Regions from separate parts of the Vibrio ishigakensis genome, predicted to be linked through region 3. Evidence: predicted binding sites of a transcription regulator. Region 3 holds the regulator's gene; each other region holds the start of a gene.

The links. The regulator CRP, encoded in region 3, controls carbon source genes, mostly activating them, when cyclic AMP is high. The targets are predictions, from matches to a motif close to TGTGANNNNNNTCACA.
Region 1: a site for CRP is predicted at 5,111-5,126, ahead of udp (uridine phosphorylase). Genes of this name have one in related genera too.
Region 2: a site for CRP is predicted at 5,659-5,674, ahead of Pcarn_RS17095 (ROK family protein). Genes of this name have one in related genera too.

What each region holds. Positions count from the first base shown of each region.
Region 1 is NZ_AP024881.1:1,101,405-1,108,749, forward strand. It holds gene Pcarn_RS04930 (TonB-dependent receptor domain-containing protein) at 1-338, shown strand, start outside; gene Pcarn_RS04935 (hypothetical protein) at 592-1,017, shown strand; gene Pcarn_RS04940 (DUF2955 domain-containing protein) at 1,034-2,077, opposite strand; gene Pcarn_RS04945 (HlyD family secretion protein) at 2,067-3,197, opposite strand; gene Pcarn_RS04950 (DUF481 domain-containing protein) at 3,272-4,393, opposite strand; gene Pcarn_RS04955 (CBS domain-containing protein) at 4,596-5,012, shown strand; gene udp (uridine phosphorylase) at 5,188-5,955, shown strand; gene Pcarn_RS04965 (DUF1887 family protein) at 6,009-7,175, opposite strand.
Region 2 is NZ_AP024882.1:720,817-728,161, reverse strand. It holds gene Pcarn_RS17115 (GntR family transcriptional regulator) at 1-197, shown strand, start outside; gene Pcarn_RS17110 (N-acetylmannosamine-6-phosphate 2-epimerase) at 310-1,035, opposite strand; gene Pcarn_RS17105 (extracellular solute-binding protein) at 1,258-2,469, opposite strand; gene Pcarn_RS17100 (glycoside hydrolase family 13 protein) at 2,539-4,197, opposite strand; gene Pcarn_RS17095 (ROK family protein) at 4,575-5,471, opposite strand; gene Pcarn_RS17090 (Gfo/Idh/MocA family protein) at 5,895-6,956, shown strand; gene Pcarn_RS17085 (Gfo/Idh/MocA family protein) at 6,965-7,345, shown strand, end outside.
Region 3 is NZ_AP024881.1:207,342-214,686, forward strand. It holds gene trpS (tryptophan--tRNA ligase) at 1-440, shown strand, start outside; gene Pcarn_RS00965 (anthranilate synthase component II) at 521-1,105, shown strand; gene Pcarn_RS00970 (aspartate aminotransferase family protein) at 1,322-2,533, shown strand; gene astA (arginine N-succinyltransferase) at 2,558-3,577, shown strand; gene astD (succinylglutamate-semialdehyde dehydrogenase) at 3,608-5,068, shown strand; gene Pcarn_RS00985 (DUF1338 domain-containing protein) at 5,084-5,875, shown strand; gene crp (cAMP-activated global transcriptional regulator CRP) at 5,926-6,558, opposite strand; gene Pcarn_RS00995 (phosphoribulokinase) at 6,772-7,345, opposite strand, start outside.

The DNA.
Region 1 (7,345 bases), 890 kb from region 3:
TCTTGGATACAGAAGACAAGACCACTAACGAGTCTCTAGAGGACCGCCCTGAGCATTCTGCGATGGCGCGTCTTGGCTGGATGGTAAACCATAATCTAGATACTTTTGTGCGTGTGAACTACACCGGTGAGACCATAGTGTCTAACGACGACAATGTAAGCCGTCCTTCGTTTGTCACTGCGGACCTTGGTATGAACTACTTTATCCACGAACAGCTTCGTCTGCGTGCAGGAGTTAAAAACCTAACCGACGAGCAGTTCGATGATATCGATATTACCCAGCGTGGCTATTCTATTGAGCCAAGATACTGGTATGTAGGTATGACGGCGGACTTCTAATTCGCTAATCTAGAGCCTACCTATAGCGCCACTCCAACTGCGAGTGGCGTTTTTGTTTCTGACATTTCTTGTCTAATAGAGCCAAATTGCACAGCGAAATATTCACCGCAATAAACTTTTTCTTGGTTGAATGAAAAGCTGGCGCAAAATGGCAAGTAATGATTCTTGGTCAATCTAGAATACATCTCATCGAAGGGAATAAGCCCAAACTAAGAGCCTAAGTCTTAGCAACCAAACAGAGTGAGAGTGAAGCATGAAAAGCAATCTAAAGATTCTAGAAAAAGTAACCCTAGGCGTAATCGCAACTGCTATCGCAAGTGATATGTGGAGTTGGTTGGTAATCCCTGTTGAAGATATCTTTGTAGTTGGTGCCTTGATTTCTCTGATGCTGAGCTTCTTTGTGTGGCTTGAGGGTTTCCTTGCCGCAAAATGGCAAGCGAAGGGTGATGCAAAGAAATATAAGATTGGTCGTGGCATTACCTCATACATCTCATTAGTAGGCGGTAAATTCGCAGCCATGGGCGCAATTGCCACTCTGTTTCCAAAGGTGCAGATGCTAGGTTATTTCAACGGTGTGGTTGTATTCTTTGGTCTTATCTTCCTTATCATGGGTTTTGAAGCAGCTTGGGACAAGCTATCCACAGCGACCAACAACAAACTGCTAGCACAAGCTAACTAATCAAGAAGAAGCCGCTCTATTGAGCGGCTTTTTTATTGAACCAAAACGCGTCCAGCACCTTAAGCGCGGCCACGATATAAAGAATGGCAAGAGAGATATAAAAGATTCGCGAGATAAAGGAGCTGAGAAAGTCTGAATCCGCTCCTAGGTTACCGTTTATCAAGACTATGATGCAGGTCATCGCAGACCCAAAGTACTTCGCCTTGGGAGAGGTAGAGAAAATGTTTGAGCCCATATACAGGGCGATAGCAAAATAGAGGATGATAAAGAACGCAAATATGGGCACAGCCACAATCGCCCAGTAAAAGACAAACGCCACACAGCCACCGATTATAGTGGATATGAGGGAGTTCCTGCCTGCATCCTTACCTGCACTTAGCTCTGGTTTAAGGGTAAAGATAGCTGCGAAGATCATAGTAAGAAGCAAATCCATGCGCGCAAAGGTGATGCAATACGCCACGATAGGAAAGGCCACTAGGGTACTCTTTAGCGCAAACTGAGCGGCTATTGGGATATATACGTCCTGAAAGCCCGGTTTCTCTGGCAAAGTAATATGCTGGGGGTCAGGCACTAAAACGTGCATGATAAAGGTGTATAGGATTGCCGCCCACGCCGAGACTACAAAGCCCATAGAAAAACCGATTGCCAAACCCTCTGCTGTGTAGGTGAGCATCGGCAGAATGAGTAGGGATAGCATGCTCATTAGGGTGAGCCAGAACGAACCACCGCGGTTCAGGTAGTAGTAGCAGTAGAACAGCGCCGGAAACATCAAGATCAAGAATAGGATCGGGAAGCGCGTCAGTGATACCGAGAATACAAGACCGAAGGCAAAGCCTTTTAGGGTATCCACCATCATCTTGCCTATCTGCTTTGGGGCCATCCTAGGAATGGGAAAGGAGAGCAACAGACAGGTAAAGATAGGGAATAGGAAGGCTAGCGGCCAGTTGAAGGTGTAGGCAATGGTGGCTGAGGTGGAAACCCCCAGCGCAAACCTTACCTGCCGAATACTATTAGCATCACCGGTCAGTCTTTCCCACCAAGATAGGGTGTTAGTAGACATAGGAAATCCAGCTCAATAGACGGATATATACCTTAGAAATGGCGTTTAGCACAAAGTTGCTACCCGTATAGAGTTGCACGTCTGCCTGTCCGCCAACACGGCGAAGCCCTTGTGGCACCTCTTCTTCGAAGGAAACGATCACAGGGAAGCGTTGCGGGTCGCGTAGCCACCCTGATGAGGTCTTCACTGAAACCAAACCGCCCACTTGATTGGTTGAGCCTGTCTGCACCGCAAAGCCAATACTGCGCACCTTGCCCTTAAAGATTCGACCCGGCAATACATCGAGTACGATATCCGCATCATCACCTACCTTGAGGTTGGCTAGGTTATTCTCTTTTAGGTAAACCTCAATCCATACATCATCAGCATCGACGAAGGTCATCACTGGCTGACTAGGGTTTGCATAGTACCCCACATCGACCTGAAGGTTAGTGATACCGCCATTGGTTGGGGCAAGCACCGTAGTTCGGCTTAGGTCAAGTTGTGCCTTTTGAAGCTGAGCCATAGCCGCGCGGATCTTCGGGTTGTTTTCACCCTCAGCACCGAGCTGAGATTTGGCTTTTTCAAGGTTAGCCTGAGCACTGCGAACCTGAGCTCGGGCTTGCTTAATAGCAGCACGGGCTTTATCGCCCTCAGATTTAGAGAAGAGTTTCTTTTGCTCGAGCTCGAAAACGCGCGCACTCTGCGCATTGATGTGTTCAAGGTTGGTTTGCGCTTCTACCAATTGTGCTTGCGCGGTAGCTACATTGGCCGTACCAGCACCGATGTCTTGACCGGCCAATTCTAACTGCGTTTCCGCTGTCTCGACCGCAAGTAGGTAATCAGATGGGTCGATAGAAAACAGCTTATCACCACGCTCGATGCCCTGATCCTGAGTAACGTTGACTTCGACTAGTTTACCTGCAACTTGAGGCACGATTGGGATGACATAGGCTTGCACTCTAGCTTGGTCTGTCCAAGGAGTGTGTCTATCAGCAAACAGGTACCAAACAAAGATGATAGCAACCACGATAAAGACGTTGCGAGTTAAGGTCTTAACTGGGTCTTTGGCTGGTGGAGTCGGGGTTTCAGGAGCCGCTTCTTGAGTTTCTTCGGCTGGAACTTGTTTTTCTTCGCTCATAGTATGATTAATTCCGTTTAAACAACTTATGTGACCTAAATAGTATCAAACTGATCTCTATTAAAATCAACACTTTAAAACTCGTATTCTATGCCTATGGTGAACAGAATGTCGGTCGCTTCAGGCTTGATGCCATTCTCGTCGGCAACAGGCTCTAGTGTGTTGTCTATGACGGCAGTGATTTCGAGGTCAAAGTCATCGATAAGCTCTATCTCAAAACCAGTCTCGGTGCGCTGTATATAAAGCCCCGATTCTTCATTGACCAGTTTGGCATCATAGACCAGGAAGTACTCGATATCTGAAGTGAGGTCTACCTCAAAGTCGAAACCAAACGCGAGCACCGGAGAGTATACGACCTCATCTTCACCCGGCTCTACCGTTTCAAAGTGAGTGGCCTGAACGCTAGGACCTGCGTAAACCTCAAGATCCATCCCCTTGATGTCTATGACCTCATAACCCGCAGCAACACCTAGCGAGGTTTGGTAGCGAATATTCCTAAAGGTATCAACGACCAAGTCATAGCTAGGCAAGGTTAAGAAGAGTTTTTTGGAGTAGTAGTAATCGTATTTGGCGGTAAACCTGTGGTTGTCTTCAGTTGTTACCACAGTGTCTGTGGTTTTATCTCTTACCTTTTCAAACACACCGCGATAGGTGGAAATGAATCGACCAGTTGATCTTAGATAGCGAACCTCAGCATCAAAGTAATAATCAAAGCTTTCGGTATTACCAGATTTGAAGTTAAGACCAGCACTGATTTCCCCGGCCCAGAGGCTTTCGCCACTTTTTTCAGATGGTGTAATAGATAGGAGCTCTTCTCTCGGAAACGTCTGGTCGGGATTCTCCATTGTATAGACGCTATCTTCGGTAATGATGATATGACCTTCTATAATGCTTCCGTCGAGAAATCGAAGCTGCATTATGTCTTTGGTTCTAAGCTCCTTGATGTCCTTCATCTTTATTTTATGTATGCCCACCTCATCGCTATCGAACTCCACCTTGTCGTCATACATGGCGATGATGTCCCCTCCAAGAAGTTCGCCTTTTTTAACCAGCAGCCAGTCAAACTTTTCGGGCACAGCGGGTATCTCCACCGACCAAGGAGGCGCAGTAAGCTCTTCCTCTTCGGCGAAAGAGGGGGAAGTGACCATTAATAGTGTTAGCGACGTAAGAATGAGGTGATACGTTTTCCGGCTCATAGGGCATCAAATCCATTTGCTCAGATAAACCCTAGCCCATATTGGTAAAAAGTGGCGAAATTTCCGTAACTTATCCCACTTTTTTGTGTTTAGAGTGTTTATGAATGAGATATAAAACAAAATCCTTGAAATAACCTAGAAATTTCAGAAATTTAGTCGACACTTAAATTGTATTAGCAAAGATTTTGGAAAGGAGTCCCATATGCAATCATTGAAAGTCAAAGATTACATGTCTCATCAAGCGGTGACCTTCACCTCTGATATGTCCCTTTCAGCGGCCTTGGAAAAATTTCTTAAAGCGAAGAACCCAGGAGGTCCGGTGATCGATGAGAGTGAAAAGGTAGTGGGTTTCTTGTCCGAGCAAGACCTCTTGGAAAAACTTATCAAGGTAAGTTATCACTGCCAGGACACGCACATCGTTAGCGACGTGATGTATGAAGAGGTACTGAGCGTGCACCCAGACATGTCCATCATCGAACTTGCTGAGATGATGAAGGTCGGTAAGCCGAAGGTTTACCCGGTCGTGGATGAAGAGAAACTAGTGGGCATTATCTCACGCAGTGATGTATTGCGTGCGCTAGGTGAGTCCATTAACGCCTGCTTCCAACATCCGGTATAAAAAAACGCCAATAGTTAAACGCCACTGCATTCGCGGTGGCGTTTTTTGTGATGGCAACCGTTTAACTATGAAATCAACAACTTGGAATCCCTACAACTTGTGAGTTAGCTCACTTTGCTTTGTGGGGAAACTCACTAAGGTAAAGCCTTACTTAACGAACATAAGCGAGTCATCTATGAGCGCTCAACAAAATGTATTTCATCTAGGTGTAAATCAAAACGACCTGCAAGGGGCAACACTGGCTATCATTCCTGGCGATCCGGAGCGCGTAAAACGCATTGCCGATTGTATGGATAATCCAACGTTTCTTGCTAGTCATCGCGAATATACGCTCTATTTGGCAGAGCTAGATGGCAACAAGGTAGTGGTGTGTTCGACAGGTATCGGTGGTCCATCGACCTCTATTGCTGTAGAGGAGTTGGCGCAGCTAGGTGTCAATACCTTCCTACGTGTCGGTACTACCGGCGCTATTCAGCCACATGTGAATGTGGGTGACATGATAGTGACTACAGCATCTGTACGCCTCGACGGTGCTAGCCTGCACTTTGCTCCAATGGAGTTTCCTGCTGTTTCGGATTTCAACATTGCCCTTGCGATGAAAGAGGCCGCAGTAGAACAAAACGCGACTGTACATACCGGCGTTACTGCATCCAGTGACACCTTTTATCCAGGCCAAGAGCGCTACGACACCTTTACTGGACGCGTTGTGCGTCGCTTTAAAGATTCGATGCAAGAGTGGCAAGAGATGGGCGTTCTGAATTTTGAGATGGAGTCTGCAACCCTGTTGACCATGTGTGCAAGCTCAGGTCTGCGAGCAGGCTGTGTTGCTGGGGTTATTATTAATCGTACCCAACAAGAAATCCCAGATTCGGCTAAGATGAAGGAGATTGAAGCGCTTTCGATTAAAACAGTAGTGGAAGCGGCGCGTAAGGTTCTAGCCTAATTACTAAAACAGATATATAAAAACCGGAGCACTGCGCTCCGGTTTTTTGTTTATCAATAAGGGAAGTCTTCGGTGCCGCCTGCAGCTAAGAACCACTTTTTCAGGTGGGCATGAAGGTCAAGTAGTTCATCCGGACCAATAAGTGCAAGGCCTAAGTCTGCAGCACGAGTGATATCGTTGTGACGCAGCGGTCTGAAGCTTACAAGCATAGCGCGTGCTTGGAGACCACCTAGTAGATCGCGAAGGGTATCTAGCTTATACAGAGTATCATCGCCGTCATCGCGCATACCCTTGGTTTTACACTCGATGATATGCAGCTTGTTATTCGCAACCGTAGCAACGTCGAGCTCATTGCGGATCTCTTTCTCACCTATTTTACGACTAACTTGAACGTTCAATGAGCAGTCTTGCAGTGTCGATAACTCGGCTTGGATCTGCTTAACATGAGCATGAACCAGTGCTTCAAGCCATTCGCCGTTAGAGAAACGACGCGCTTTTTCAGAATGGAAGGTGAGTACGCCGTTAGCGTAGTCTGCAAGGTTCGCTTGAACCAAGTCTTCTAGCAGGATATTCAGCTCACGATAACCTTGCTGTTTGGTGGAGAGCTCCACATCCAGTTTCTGCTCTTTACGACAGGTTGTAGCAAGAAAGTTTAGGGTGGCAAGACCAGGGCCAAGCTCTAGGGCGTGACTTGCCCACTTTTCACATACGCCAAGAAGCACATCGTCGATATGGATCATGTCTTCTTCGGTAGGGAATTCGGCTTCAGCACCAAAGATGGTGAGATAGTCATTGATGGTGATATGGTCTTGAACCTGAGCGTCAATCTGACCATCAGGGTAAAGCCAGCTCAATCTATCTGTATTAGGTTCCACGACAAAGATTGGCCAATCAAAGCTACGCACAACCTCATAGACAGAAAGGAGTCTATGTCTTAGGCCGCAACTGGCGTTGAATTTGATGGTGTCGCCTTCTTCTTTCAAACGCTTAGCCAACTCCATCACACAAGATTTAATCTTGGCAGTGTTTGAAACATTCGGGATCTCGAAGAACTCACTCTTGATATCGCGCTTTGCCAGAACGACTTCTAGCTTTTCAAACATAGGGCGCTGATTTGCAACCCCGATAAAGATCATATGGCGACTGACCGCGCGGTCATCTAACAGGGGAGTGACCAAGCGAATCGGATCTTGGTCAATAATACCAATCTGAACTGGCATGCTTTATACCTCTTATTATTGAGGCGCACATTAGTTTGTAAACTGAGAAAAATTAAGTACCTAGCCGTACTTACAAATGGGAATTAACGTGCGCTGGTTACTGAAAGATTGGGGTTTTTGCATAAAATTGCAAGTAGCGGGCGTGGCATTAAATCTTATTGTTCATTTTT
Region 2 (7,345 bases), on a different replicon from region 3:
ATCAAAGCATCAGCCATGACGCCAAGAAAATCTGTGGCAAGATCTTAGACGACCAAGAGGCCTTCTTGCTGCGCGTTGAACCGGGCCATCTCTGCCTGAGCATCTATCATCACGTCTACCTTCTACACTCAGTGCTGGCGCAATACACCATAGAAACCTTGGTCTCTAACGAGATTACCTCAGTGTCGATCCGTTAGGCACGCCTCTCTCATCAGACGATAAAGCTTCTATACGCCTACACAAAGGCCCAGCATCTGCTGGGCCTTTTCTGTATTGTGAACTGGATGCCTGATAGCACGCAACCAACAGTTACTGATACTTATTGATGCGCTGGTTGAAGCGCTTAGTGATCAAGTGCGGACGAGTAATGGCAGAGCCTACTACTACGGCTTCCGCGCCAAGATACATACACTGAACCGCTTCCTCAGGCGTGTTGATATGGCCTTCCATCATAACCACACACTTATCACCACACTCACGGGCTATGTCAGCAAGCAGTTGGAAGCTTGGCGGCTGTTCCCAGCTAGGATCGGTGACATTCGGCGCTATGGTGTATTTGGTGTAGCCATAAAGGGTTGGAGCAACAATATCTACACCCATTTCTACCGCATTCTTAGCCTCATCAACCGTTGCAACGTCCGCAAAGATGATTGCATCTGGGAACTCTGCCTTGATCTCAGGGATGATTTCGTACGCCGGGCGTCCTTCCGCTGTAAGCTGTTGAGTACAATCCACAGCAACAATATCCGCACCCGCTTCGATAATAGCGCGGACCTCTTTCATAGAAGGCGTAATAAAGACATCAGTACCCTCTTTCCACACCTTCCAAAGACCGATTACCGGCAGATCTGTCACCTGTTTGATCGCCTTGATTTGCTCAGGCTTGTCTGCACGGATACCAGTTGCTCCGCCCCACTCAGCGGCTTTCGCCATGGTCACTACTGTCTCAGAACCATTGTGAATTGGGTCGCCTTCGACTGTCTGACAAGAAACAATCAAACCTCTAGGGATAATATCTTTTTTAGTAGAACTCATAATCTCAACTCTATTTGTATTTACAATTTAAGAGTATTTTATTCAAAGTAGACTCTATTTATAGTGATCAAAGTCAGCTTTCATCAATAAAAACCAGCGATAAATGACTTGTTAGTCAGATTTGATATCTAAATCGCGAAATATAAGTATGTACATATTTAAGTCTCTAAAAACAAATAGGCTAGCTCATACAGAGCTAGCCTATTCTTTACTCAAACTAGGTTACTTGTTCATATCGATTTGTAGCTCAATTGATTGACCTGCTTTGACTAGCGCATCTTTAGCTGCAACGTCTTTGTTCCAAACATCAGAAACCGCACCGGTCAATGGACCCCAAAGGAAGTTCATCTCCATTAGGTGAGGCATAGCAACGGTATGCTCAGACTGCTGAGTGAGAGCCGCTACATAATCATTGGCTGGGTTAGCTTTGACTTTTTCCATGAATGCCTTAGTTGGAGTCAGACGATTGGCTGTCTCTAGTCGATATTCAGCGAATTCTTCTGAGGTCAGATAATCAGCAAACAGCTGCGCCGCTCTTGGGTATTCAGAGAAGGTCGACACACCATACAGCTCAAAGCCAGAGAAGGTGGTCAGTGTCTGTCCCTTATAAGTAGGAAGCGCACTCACACCAAGATTTACACCCGAGCTCTTAAAGGTTTCATACGCCCATGGGCCTTCGATAATAGCTGCTACCTTGCCATCGGCAAACAAGCCTTGACGAACCTGGCTGTTTGATACGTCATTAGAGTTACTCACCGTCAGGTCCTTAAGCTCCATCATAGCTTCTAGGCCTTTGACTGCTGCATCGCCAGTAATACCGATATCGTCAGGGTTAAGGTTGTTATCACCAAACTCATACGCGCCATACATGGTCATAAATGGACGGTTCATATAGTAATCATTGATAGCCCAGACCAACGCATATTCATTTTTACTTGGGTTGGTAAACTCACCATTTTTCGCCACCAGCTCTTCAAAACTGGTTAAGCCATTTGGTAGCAGGTCTTTGTTATAGAAAAGCACGGTTGTGGTCATAGATGAAGGGAAACCATACACCTTGCCATCGCTATAGGTAGACGCATCGGTAGCGCTTGGAATAAAGTCATTCTTCACTCGGTCAGCACTGACCAAGTTCTCCATCAGGACACCCGACTCAACGCCTGAGCTCAGCATGTTATGAGGGAACTGGAATACGTCACCAACACGGGTGGAACCGCCATCTTGGATCATCTGATCTACAGAGCCTAGAACCGAAACCTCTCTTACCTGGATCTCGACGTCGTATTTCTGTTCAAACTTATCTGCCGCATAGCGCGCTACTTCAGCATTCTCGCCTGGGTTTGCCCAAACAACCAACTCTGCGCCTTCCTCAGGTACGATTTGAGCCATCGCACTGCCAGAAAGCAATGCCAATAAAACTAGGTTCTTTTTCATAATTGTTTCCGTCGTAATATAGAGTAATTAAGTCATGTTCCACCCGAGTCGGCGGGTGGCTATTTATAATCAGTTGATGGTATAAACCTTGGCCTCAAATGGACGAAGGTTTAATGTTGCCTGAAAATCTGAGTAGTTACTCAGCAACAGGGAAGATGGCTCGTGACCAAGCTCCTCCGCGCTCAATAACAACTCCTCATCAGAGAAATTCACTAACACTAAGGTGCTTTCATCCCCATAACGGCGCACATAGGCAAACAGACGTTCATGCTTAGGTAGCACCAAATCAAAATCACCATAGATAAGTGACTCAACTTGTTTTCGAAGCGCGATAAGCTGTTTATAGAAGCCATGCACAGAGTTGCTGTCCGTTATCTGAGAAGCGACATTGATCTTTGAATAATTAGGATTCACTGCAAGCCATGGGGTTGCACTGCTGAAACCTGCATGCTCACTGCTATCCCACTGCATTGGGGTACGCACATTGTCACGCGCATGAGGGGCAAGGGCTTGGATGATAGCCTGGTCACTCATGCCTTCTCTTTGCATCTCTTTTGCCTGATTCTTCATCAGTACACAGTCAAAATCTTCGACTCGCTGAAACTGGGTATTGGTCATCCCAATTTCTTGGCCCTGATAGATAAAGGGAGTGCCTTGCATTAAGAAATACATCACGGCGATGGACGTGGCACTCTCATACCAGTAGTTGTCTGTATCCCCCCATTTGGAGACCACTCGCGGGATATCATGATTTTCCACAAACAGTGAATTCCAACCCACACCATGCATGCCCTGTTGCCACTGGTTAAACACCTGCTTAAGTTTCACCAGATCCAGTTGATTGCTCTCACCCTCCTGCCATAGCGCTAAGTGCTCAAACTGGAAGATCATATTCAGGCGATTGTGCTGTGCGCCCACCCAGTCAACGGCACTGCTTGGATTCACACCATTGGCTTCACCAACCGTCACTGCACCGTGTTTGTTGAAGGTTCTTTCACACATTTCATCCACAAAATCTATGATGCCATCCACATTCATCATGGCCTGAATAGAAGGCACATAGTCAAGGTCATCAGGATTCGGCAGATCTGGCAAACCTGGGGCCTTCTTCATTACGCTAATGGCATCGATTCTAAAGCCATCAATCCCCTTTTCTAGCCACCAGTTGACCATGTTACACATGGCATCACGAACCTCAGGATTCTCCCAGTTGAGGTCGGGCTGCTTCTTAGAAAAAAAGTGCAGATAATATTGGTCGGTCAGCTCGTCATATTCCCAGATAGAGCCCTTGAAGATACTCTCCCAGTTATTGATTTCGCTTTCATCTTTCCAGATGTACCAATCACGCTTTGGATTATCGCGAGAAGAGCGAGACTCTTTAAACCACGCATGCTCATCACTGGTGTGGTTTGGCACCAGATCCAAGATCAACTTGATGCCACGCTTGTGCGCTTCTGCAAGAAGACGGTCGAAGTCTTGCATGGTGCCGAAATCGGCCATGATGTCTTGGTAATCACTGATGTCATAGCCGTTATCATCATTAGGAGAAGCAAAGATAGGACAGATCCAGATAAGGTCGATCCCAAGATCCTTTAGATAATCCAGCTTCGAGGTCACGCCATTCAAATCGCCGATACCATCGCCATTGCTGTCTTTAAAGCTCCTTGGGTAAATCTGATAAGCCGTGGCTTCTTTCCACCAAGCCTTTTCTATCATTGCTGCTGTCATACTACTCTCACGCACCCGTTATCGTTGCATTCTTTTAAGCCATCACAAGGCTGGCAATTTATTCAGAACTTGTACTTACAGATAGTACATATTTGCGCTGATCATGTGAGTGCATAAGTTTGAATGTGTGAAATTAACAAGATTAACCAAATCAAATTCATCCCAATAATATGACACCGCTGAAATTTCTAAGCATGACTTGCCGCCTCTCTTTCAAGGGACTCATAGCCGTGAGCCCAAGGGCCCACGGGCTTGATACTCGTAGAAAGTGGTGAATCACACCCAAAAACAGAAACCAAAGGGGCGCAGAAAAGCAAAAATGCGCCCAGACCTATCTGGCCTGAGCGCATTGCAATAACAAACAGTGATGGTTCGAGTTAGCTGTATGACTTTCCTAAGAGCGCAGCGCCGATAGAGCCCGCCCATGTGCCATTCACCGCAGGGACTAGCTTAATATCCTCGTTGGTGGGTGCCCACTGATACTCTTTAAGATAGGCATACAACGGATTAAACAACTCATCACCAGCATTAAGTATGCCTCCGCCGAGGATAAACATCTCAGGGTCCAGTATGTTGTTGATGGAAGAGATGGCGATGGCCAACTTCCTGACTGATTCCAGCCAAACACTGATGGCAAATTCATCGTACTTCTTAACATCCTGAACGAGATCATAGGTTGAGGTATAGCGACCGTTAGTGCGTTTGGCTATGGTTGAGTTACCAATGCTGTCCTCAAAACTGCCGGGAATTCCGGTAATGCCTTTCTCCTGCTGCCAGTCAAGACAGATATGGCCTATGTGACCCGCTACGCCTCGAGCCCCCTGATAGAGCTTACCGTCAATCATAATGGCACCGCCGACGCCCGTACCTAGGGTTAGCATCACCACATCGGAGACATGGTTGAAGTTCTGAGAGTGCAGCTCACCCAGCAGCGCCGCCTTGCCATCATTAATAACTCGGACGTTAGACGTTCTTGATGTAAGTTGTGTCCAATCAAAGGTGTCAATGCCCTTAAGACGACCAGGCATAGATAAAATCTTTTCACACGCTTTATCGTTTAGCCCAGGCACACTTACCCCTACACTCAGCAGTTCGCCATCGAAATCCTCCAACATCTCATCGGTTGCGCGCATCAAAGAGTCGGCCCAACTCATTGGGTCGTTTGGATCATCATTAGTTAAGAACTTCTTTTGTAGAACCGCATGTTCTTGCTCATCAAGAATCGACATTTTGATTTCCGTGCCGCCCATGTCTATTCCGAGTCTATATTTCATTTCAATCCCCATACTAGTCAGTCTGCACCATCACCTATGCACTGAGCGTAGTGACAGTTCACCCTCGTCATATATCAATTAATCAAAGAGCGCTTAATTTTTGTATTTACAACAATAAGAGTAAAGATGAGACAGGTATTGATTCTAATCAAATATCACGCGCGCTTTTAACTGAACTTCAACGAACTGTGATTGGTATCTCAGGGATTAACAGAAGTCTGAATCTCCAAACAAAACATGAAAATTCATCCAAACCCTTTTATATAAGGGGACTTCGTCATTTTTCGACTGACCTCAGTCCAGCATTAAATGCATTATTTGGATGATGTGAATTCGATTTTGATTTCTATCACATTTAATCAAGAACAATGTTGCTAGTATCCTTGCATAATATATTTGTAAAGACATATTGAGAATAGCGACATGACAGTAAAAAAAGTGGTTGGCATTTGCTTCGATCAAATGCACATCGGCGACCTGCTAGAGATTGCCCAGAAATCAAAAGACTACCAAGTAGTTGGCGTTTACGACCCAACTAACGAACGAATGATCCCGGTTTGTGATGATCTAGAGATCCCTCACAAACTCATGTACACCGACTGGCAACAGATGCTTGAGGAGACTCAGCCTGACCTAGGCATCGTCTGCTCGGTGACCGATGACCATACTCTGTGGACCCAGCGACTTGCCGAGCGTGGCATCCATATTCTTTTAGAAAAACCATTTTCGACCAGTACCGCCGATGCAGAGGAGGCCATTCGTGTAGCCAATCAACATAAGGTGCATCTCTGCGTGAACTGGCCCTTGGCTTGGTATGACACCCATCGCACCACCAAAGCCATGATTGATGCTGGCGAGATTGGAGAGGTCACCGAGGTGCACTACTATGATGGAAACCGAGGCCCTCTTTACCATCTGCACGGTAAAAAAGAGGTGACCGAAACGCCTGACCCAAATGAAACCTGGTGGTATAGCAAGGCAGCCGGGGGCGGTTCATTGCTCGACTATCTTGGCTACGGAGTCACCATAGGTACCTGGTTCCGCGATGGTGAGATGCCTGAAGAAGTGACCGCAGTTTCCCATATTCCAGCCGGATATGAAGTGGATGAGCAAAGCATCGTCATTGCACGCTATCCAGCAGGCCTCTCCTCATTCCAAACCCGTTGGGGCACATTTACCGACCCTTGGGTCACTCAGCCGCAGCCCTTCTGTGGCTTTGTTGTGGTAGGCACCCAAGGCACCATCATGAGTCGCGACTACGCTACCCATGTGCAGGTGCAAACCAGTGCTCACCCAGAGGTACGTGAGCTGGCGGTTCACGACTTCGGTGAGCAGCGAGACATCTTCGAATACCTAAATCGCGTTATCGATGATGGAGGCAAAGTCGAGGGCCCGTGCGGTGCCCATTACTCCCTTCTGGGTCAGAAGTTTGTGGATGCGGCCAAACAGAGTGCCGAGACACGCCAACCGGTTCGTCTTAAGTAGGAGGCCAAATGCCATATAATTCTATTGCCCAAACGGACATCAAACAGTTCGACATCGAGATACCTCTCTACCCACAACCTAAAAGTCAGCACAAGGTTGCCCTGATCGGTTGCGGCGCCATAGGTCGAGTCCAAGCCAGCGCCTATAAAGAGTGCGGTTGGAAGGTCGTTGCCCTTTGCGATATTAAGCTTGAGCGCGCTGAGTCGTTCCAAAAAGAGCTCTTTCCTGATGCCTATATTACTGCCAATTACAGCGATGTTTTGAGCGATCCAAGCGTTGATATCGTCGATCTGGCGCTGCATGTAGACATTCGCCCGAGCGTGGTAAAAGCGGCCTTGAAAGCGGGTAAGAATGTCATGAGCCAAAAGCCATTCGTCGAGGCAATCTCC
Region 3 (7,345 bases):
ATGCGACCAAAAAGATGTCTAAGTCAGACGATAACCGCAAGAACGTTATCACTTTGCTTGAAGAGCCTAAATCGATCATCAAGAAGATTAACAAGGCGCAAACGGATCCAGATAACCCACCTCGCATCGCCTACGATGTAGAGAACAAGGCGGGTATTGCAAACCTTATGGGTCTTTACTCTGCAGCTACGGGCAAGACATTCGAAGAGATTGAAGCGCAATACCAAGGTGTGGAAATGTACGGTCCATTCAAGAAGGATGTAGGCCAGGCGCTTGTTGCTATGCTTGAGCCTATCCAGTCTGAGTACCACAGAATCCGCAATGACATTCCTTATCTAAATGAGGTAATGAAAGCGGGTGCTGATAAGGCTTCTGAGAAAGCAGCGGTAACTTTGGACAAGGTTTACCAAGCTGTGGGCTTTGTTCAGCGTCCTCGCTAAGCATCCCCAAGCTAAATAACTGTGTTAGAATGCCACCGCCCAAAGCGGTGGCATTGTTTTTTTGGAGCCAGGCTGTTCTCATGCTGTTGATTATCGATAACTACGACTCGTTTACTTACAACCTCTATCAGTACTTTTCTGAGCTAGGTTGTGAGACTCAAGTGGTGCGTAACGATGCCATCACCATACAAGAGATAGAAGAGTTGGCGCCGGAGGCTTTGGTTATCTCACCAGGACCTTGTACCCCAGATGATGCTGGTATCTCCCTTGAAGTTATTAATCACTTCATGGGTAAACTGCCCATTTTAGGTGTTTGCCTTGGTCACCAAGCCATAGCTCAGGTTTTAGGTGCCAATGTGGTGCGTGCTGAAAAGGTGATGCACGGTAAAACCACGGCTATTAGGCACAACGACTCGGGTGTGTTTACTGACCTCAATAATCCGCTAACGGTTACTCGCTACCATTCATTGGTAGTAGAGAAAGCGTCACTCCCTGCTTGCCTAGAGATGACCGCATGGACTGTCGATGATGCAGGTAATCCCCACGAAATTATGGGTTATAGACATACTTCTTTACCTATCGAAGGCGTACAGTTCCATCCAGAATCGATCAAGACCGAACAAGGTCACGAAATCCTGAAAAACTTTCTGAAACTGGTCTCATAACGAGCCGTTATTAGACCTAGCTCTTAGTACAATTATCTATCCTGCTTCACATTGTCTATATTTCATCCCGATTTAGGGGGGATTTATATACAGTTTACCCTTGAACTAGTTAATAAATTGTTAATACAATGCGCTTACAGAGGAAATCTCTTTTGAACTTTGTTATTAGCAAATTTTCTAACTTAGTGTCAGGAGAGGAAGTAAAAGGAGCACAACATGTTTTCAGAAGTAACCCGCAAAGATTTCGATGAGGTAATGCTACCTTGCTATAACCCGCTACCAATGATCCCTGTTAAAGGTGAAGGCTCGCATGTTTGGGACCAGCAGGATAAAGAGTATATCGACTTCGCTGGTGGTATTGCGGTGAGCTGTTTAGGCCATTGTCACCCAGTGATGGTGAATGCGCTAACAGAGCAAGCGAGCAAGTTGTGGCATTTAAGTAATGTGATGACAAATGAGCCGGCATTGCGTCTGGCTAAGAAGCTGATCGAGCTTAGCTTCGCCGACAAGGTTTTCTTTTCTAATTCGGGTGCGGAAGCAAACGAGGCAGCACTTAAACTGGCACGTCGTTATGCGGTAGACAAGTTTGGTCCAGAAAAATCCAAGATCATCGCCTTTAACCAAGGCTTCCATGGCCGCACCTTCTTTACTGTAACCGTTGGTGGTCAATCTGCATATTCAGATGGCTTTGGTCCTAAGCCGGGTGATGTAGAGCATATCCCATACAACGATATCGAAGCCTTCAAAGCGGCTATTTCAGACGAAACCTGTGCAGTAATGATGGAGCCACTACAAGGTGAGGGCGGTATCGTACCTCCAACTCCTGAGTTTGTGCAGACTGTGCGTGAGCTGTGTGACAAACATAATGCGCTGCTTATTTTCGATGAAGTACAAACCGGTAACGGCCGTACAGGTCATTTCTATGCATACCAAGGTCTGGGTGTGACTCCAGATATTCTAAGTACCGCTAAGTCACTAGGTGGCGGTTTCCCTATCGGTGCCATCCTAACTACCGATGAGATCGGTGCACACCTTAAAGTGGGTACCCATGGTTCTACTTATGGTGGTAACCCATTGGCTTGTGCGGTAGCTGAAGCCGTGGTTGATCACGTATCTGCAGCAGATGTGCTTGACGGCGTGAAAGAACGCGAGCAGCTTTTCCGAGCCGAGCTTGAGCGCATCAACGCTCAATACCCAATCTTTAAAGAGGTTCGTGGTAAAGGTCTGCTGATCGGTGCTGAGCTCGTAGACGAGTGGAAAGGCCGTGCACGTGACGTATTGGTAGCAGCAGGTGATGAGGGCTTAATGGTCCTAGTTGCTGGTGCTAATGTGGTTCGTTTCACCCCATCACTGGTTATCACCCCACAAGATATCAAGGAAGGATTTGCTCGCCTCGAAGCCGCAGTGGCGAAATTATATAACGCTTAAGTTTTCTATCAGGAGGATAGTGCGATGTTGGTAGTACGCCCAATAACCAAGGAAGATTATAACGCTCTCTATATGTGTGCAGAGGAGTCGGGGCATGGATTTACATCCTTGCCGGTGAACGAAACCCTGCTGAACAATCGAATCGATCATTCAATAAATAGCTTTGCTAAGCCCGATGTCACCGAACCCGGAGATGAGGGGTACTTGATGGTTGGGTTCGATAGTGAAACCGGTGAGGTAGCCGGCACTACAGGTATAGAGGCCGCGGTTGGTTGGGACGTACCATTTTATTCTTACCACATCAGCAAGGTGGTTCATTCATCCCAGGCTTTGGGGGTTAACAACGTAGTTCGTCTGTTGACTTTCGGCAATAATTACACCGGATGTTCTGAGATCTGTACCCTGTTTCTACGCCCGAGCTTTCGAGGCGGCCTCAACGGCAGATTGATGTCTAAGTGTCGCTTCTTAATGCTGGCAGAGCACCCACATAGATTCTCACAGACCATCTTTGCTGAGATGCGCGGTGTGTCTGATGCTGAGGGCAAGTCTCCATTCTGGGAATGGCTACAGGACCACTTTTTCTCTATAGATTTTACCCATGCAGATTATCTAACAGGTACAGGCAACAAGGGCTTTATTGCTGATTTGATGCCTAAGCTGCCTATCTATATCAACCTATTGAGCGAAGAAGCCCAAGCTGTGATTGGCAAGGTGCATGACAACACCAAACCTGCTTTGCGTCTTTTGCAAAAAGAAGGCTTTATCTGCCGTGATTATGTCGACATCTTCGATGCAGGTCCAACGGTTGAATGTGACCTAAACAATATCGATACCGTAAGGCAATCCTTCAGAGCTAAGGTCTCTATCGCTGAACACAGCAGCACACAGCACTATCTGATCTGTAATACCTCTTTTGAAAACTTCAGAGCGGTGGCTCAGCCGGCAGCCTTCGACAATGAATCCCAGACGGTGATCTTGTCTAGAGAGGTGGCAGAGGCTCTAGAGGTCGCCAGCGGTGATTGGGTGCGCATGACCGCACAATAGGTTCAATAAAACAAACAAGGAACGATTGGAATGACAACGCATTTTATTGCAGGGGAGTGGATCTCTGGCCAAGGCGCCGATATCCAGTCTCAGTCTCCGTATAACAGCCAAACTATCTGGCAAGGACACAGCGCAACTGAAGGTCAAGTAGAGCTAGCGGTAATGGCCGCACGCACTGGCTTTCTTAGTTGGAAAAAGAAGAGCTTTGCAGAGCGCGAACAGATAGTATTGCGCTTTGCAGATCTAGTAAAAGAAAACGCTGAGCTGATCGCTGAGACCATTTCTAAAGAGACGGGTAAACCTATCTGGGAAACTCGCACAGAAGCCGCTGCAATGGCGGGCAAGATAGGTCTATCCATCAAGTCTTATCACGAAAGAACCGGTACTAAACACAAGCAGGTAGGTGCCAACGATGTGACCTTACAACATCGCCCGCTGGGTGTGCTAGCTGTGTTTGGCCCATATAACTTTCCAGTACACCTTCCAAATGGACACATAGTTCCTGCACTTCTTGCTGGCAACACTGTGGTGTTTAAGCCATCTGATCTGACTCCGCTTTGTGGTGAGCTTGCAGTCAAACTATGGCAAGAAGCAGGCCTTCCATCGGGTGTGGTCAACCTAGTGCAAGGTGGTAAAGAAACGGGTATCGCACTAGCGAGTTCAAATAAGATCGATGGCCTATTGTTTACCGGTAGCGCTAATACCGGTCATATCCTGCATCGTCAGTTTGCGGGTCAGCCAGAGAAGATGTTGGCGCTAGAGATGGGGGGCAACAACCCGCTTATCGTCTCTGAAGAATATGGCGACTTAGATGCAGCTGTGTACACCATTATCCAGTCGGCGTTTATCAGTGCCGGTCAGCGTTGTACCTGTGCGCGTCGTCTTTACGTGCCGCAGGGTGAGGCCGGTGATGCTTTGGTCGCTCGTCTAGTAGAGGTGACTAAGCAGCTTAAGATGGACCAGCCGTTTGCAGACGACCAACCTTTCATGGGCACGCTCATCTCCCGCACTGCAGCGCAGCAGATCGTTGCTGCGGCAGAAGAGTTGGTAGGTAAGGGCGCAGAGTACCTTCTCAAAGGTGAGCTTGGTGAGAGTGCTTTCTTGTCTCCGACTATCCTTGAAGCTTCTGCTATCGATACCCTACCGGATGAAGAGTACTTCGGTCCACTGCTGCAGGTTGTGCGCTATTCTGGCTTTGAGAAGGCGATTGAGCTGGCTAACGACACTCAATATGGTTTATCGGCTGGGCTAATCTCGACGCGCGATGCTGAGTGGGAACAGTTCTCTGATGAGATCCGTGCCGGAATCGTGAACCGCAATCGCCCGATTACCGGAGCTAGCGGTGATGCACCATTTGGCGGCCCGGGTGCTTCTGGCAACCTAAGACCGAGCGCGTTTTACGCGGCGGATTATTGCGCGTATCCAATGGCATCTATCCACGGTGCTGAGCCATTATTGCCTGAGTCTCTATCACCGGGCATCACCATGTAATTTCAAGGAGGGAATATGGGAGCTGAACAACTGTTCGAGCAACTTTGGGGTGATTTTTGCGAGCGTCTGTGCCCGTCATCACACACGATTCATGAGTTGCTAAAGCAAGACCAAGCTTTGATTAACGACCACATCGCGTTGCGCACCTTTGGTGTCGACCCTGTGTCATTGCCGACTCTAGCCAAGCCTTTTATTGAGCTTGGTTACGAGAAAGGTGGCGACTATGTGTTCGAGAGTAAAAAGCTGATTGCAGAGCATTATCAGCACCCTGACCCTAAAATGCCAAAGGTGTTTATCAGCCAGCTTCAACTGCACCTGTGCTCGAATGAGTTGCGTAATGTTGTGCTTAAGCTGGTAGACCAAATCGATGCAGACAAGCTATCTGGCTCCGATTTCTTACATCAAGGTCGCTTGTGGGACCTTAGCTATGGTGAATATCAGATCCTAGCCAGCGAGAGTGAGTATGCAGCTTGGGTTGCGGCGCATGGCTATGGAGCGAATCATTTTACGGTAAGCGTGAATCAGTTGGCTGAGTATGAGGAAGTGGCTGAGGTGAACGGCTTTTTGAAGCAAAAAGGCTTTGCCATTAACAGCTCGGGTGGAGAAGTAAAAGGCTCTCCTAAGGTGTTATTAGAGCAGTCATCGACTATGGCGGACAAAGTGGACGTAGCATTCTCTGATGCTGTGCACTCTATCCCTGGTGGGTTCTACGAGTTTGCCAAGCGTTATCAAGATAACCAAGGCGAGCTCTACCATGGCTTTGTGGCCGCCTCGGCAGACAAGATATTCGAGAGCACCAACAATTAGGCATAAAAAAACCGCTACTAAGTAGCGGTTTTTTTGAATCTGAATTCGGCTTAGCGAGTACCATATACCACGATAGTCTTACCGTGAGCTGAGATAAGGTTCTGCTCTTCTAGCATCTTCAAGATACGACCTACTGTCTCACGAGAACAACCAACGATTTGGCCGATTTCTTGACGAGTGATCTTGATTTGCATGCCATCTGGGTGCGTCATAGCGTCAGGTTGTTTTGCAAGATTCAGTAGAGTCTGTGCGATACGACCAGTAACGTCTAGGAACGCCAAGTCACCAACTTTTTGGCTAGTTACTTGTAGGCGTTTCGCCATTTGTGAAGACAGACGCATTAGGATGTCTGGGTTCACTTGGATTAGCTGACGGAACTTCTTGAATGAGATCTCTGCAACTTCACAAGGTGATTTTGCACGAACCCAAGCTGTACGCTCTTGGTCTTCTTCAAAAAGACCTAGCTCACCGATGAAGTCGCCTTGGTTAAGGTAAGAAAGAATCATTTCTTTACCTTCTTCGTCCTTAATTAGAACGGCAACAGAGCCTTTGACGATGTAATACAAAGTTTCCGCTTTTTCACCAGCGTGGATCAGCGTACTTTTAGAAGGGTATTTGTGGATATGACAGTGGGACAAAAACCATTCTAATGTTGGATCCGTTTGAGGTTTACCTAAAACCATATTCTTATCTTCCTCTCTTTAGCGAGCATATTTGTATTGTTGCCTATGAGTGTTCAAGGCTTGTAGTTGCTGCTACTACTTTTATTTTGTACTACGAATAGTATCCTTTTTTTTGCCACATTTCTTGATTTTGATCGGTCAGAATTGCCGAAAATGTAAACAAAATTGTGGCTTTTATCACAGTCTCGGACAAGAGTGTGTGCTGTGTATCGTTTAGCCTATCTTTCCGGTTTCTAAAAGCTGTTGCAGGATAGGTCTGATAATCAGCTCCATCGCAAAGCTCATCTTGCCTCCCGGCACAACTAAGGTGTTGTGGCGAGACATAAAAGAGCCATCAATCATAGCCAGCAGATATGGGAAATCGACATTTTTAAATCCGCGCATTCGAATCACCACAAAACTCTCATCTAGGCTTGGGATACCTTTCGCATTTAGCGGGTTTGAGGTGTCTACGGTCGGAACGCGTTGAAAGTTGATATGTGTACGTGAAAATTGCGGGGTGATGTAATTCAGATAGTCGTCCATTGAGCGAACGATAGAGTCGGTAACCGCCTCTCGAGAATGACCACGATCGCGAGTATCACGAACGAATTTTTGTATCCACTCCAAGTTTACGATAGGCACCATGCCGATCAGAAGGTCCACATGCTTGGCCACATGACAGTTGTGGTCCACTACCGCGCCATGCAGGCCCTCATAGAAAAGCAGGTCGCTGTTCTCAGGCAGTTCTTGCCACGGAGTAAAGGTACCCGGCATCTGATTATAGGGAACTGCTTCATCGAAGGTG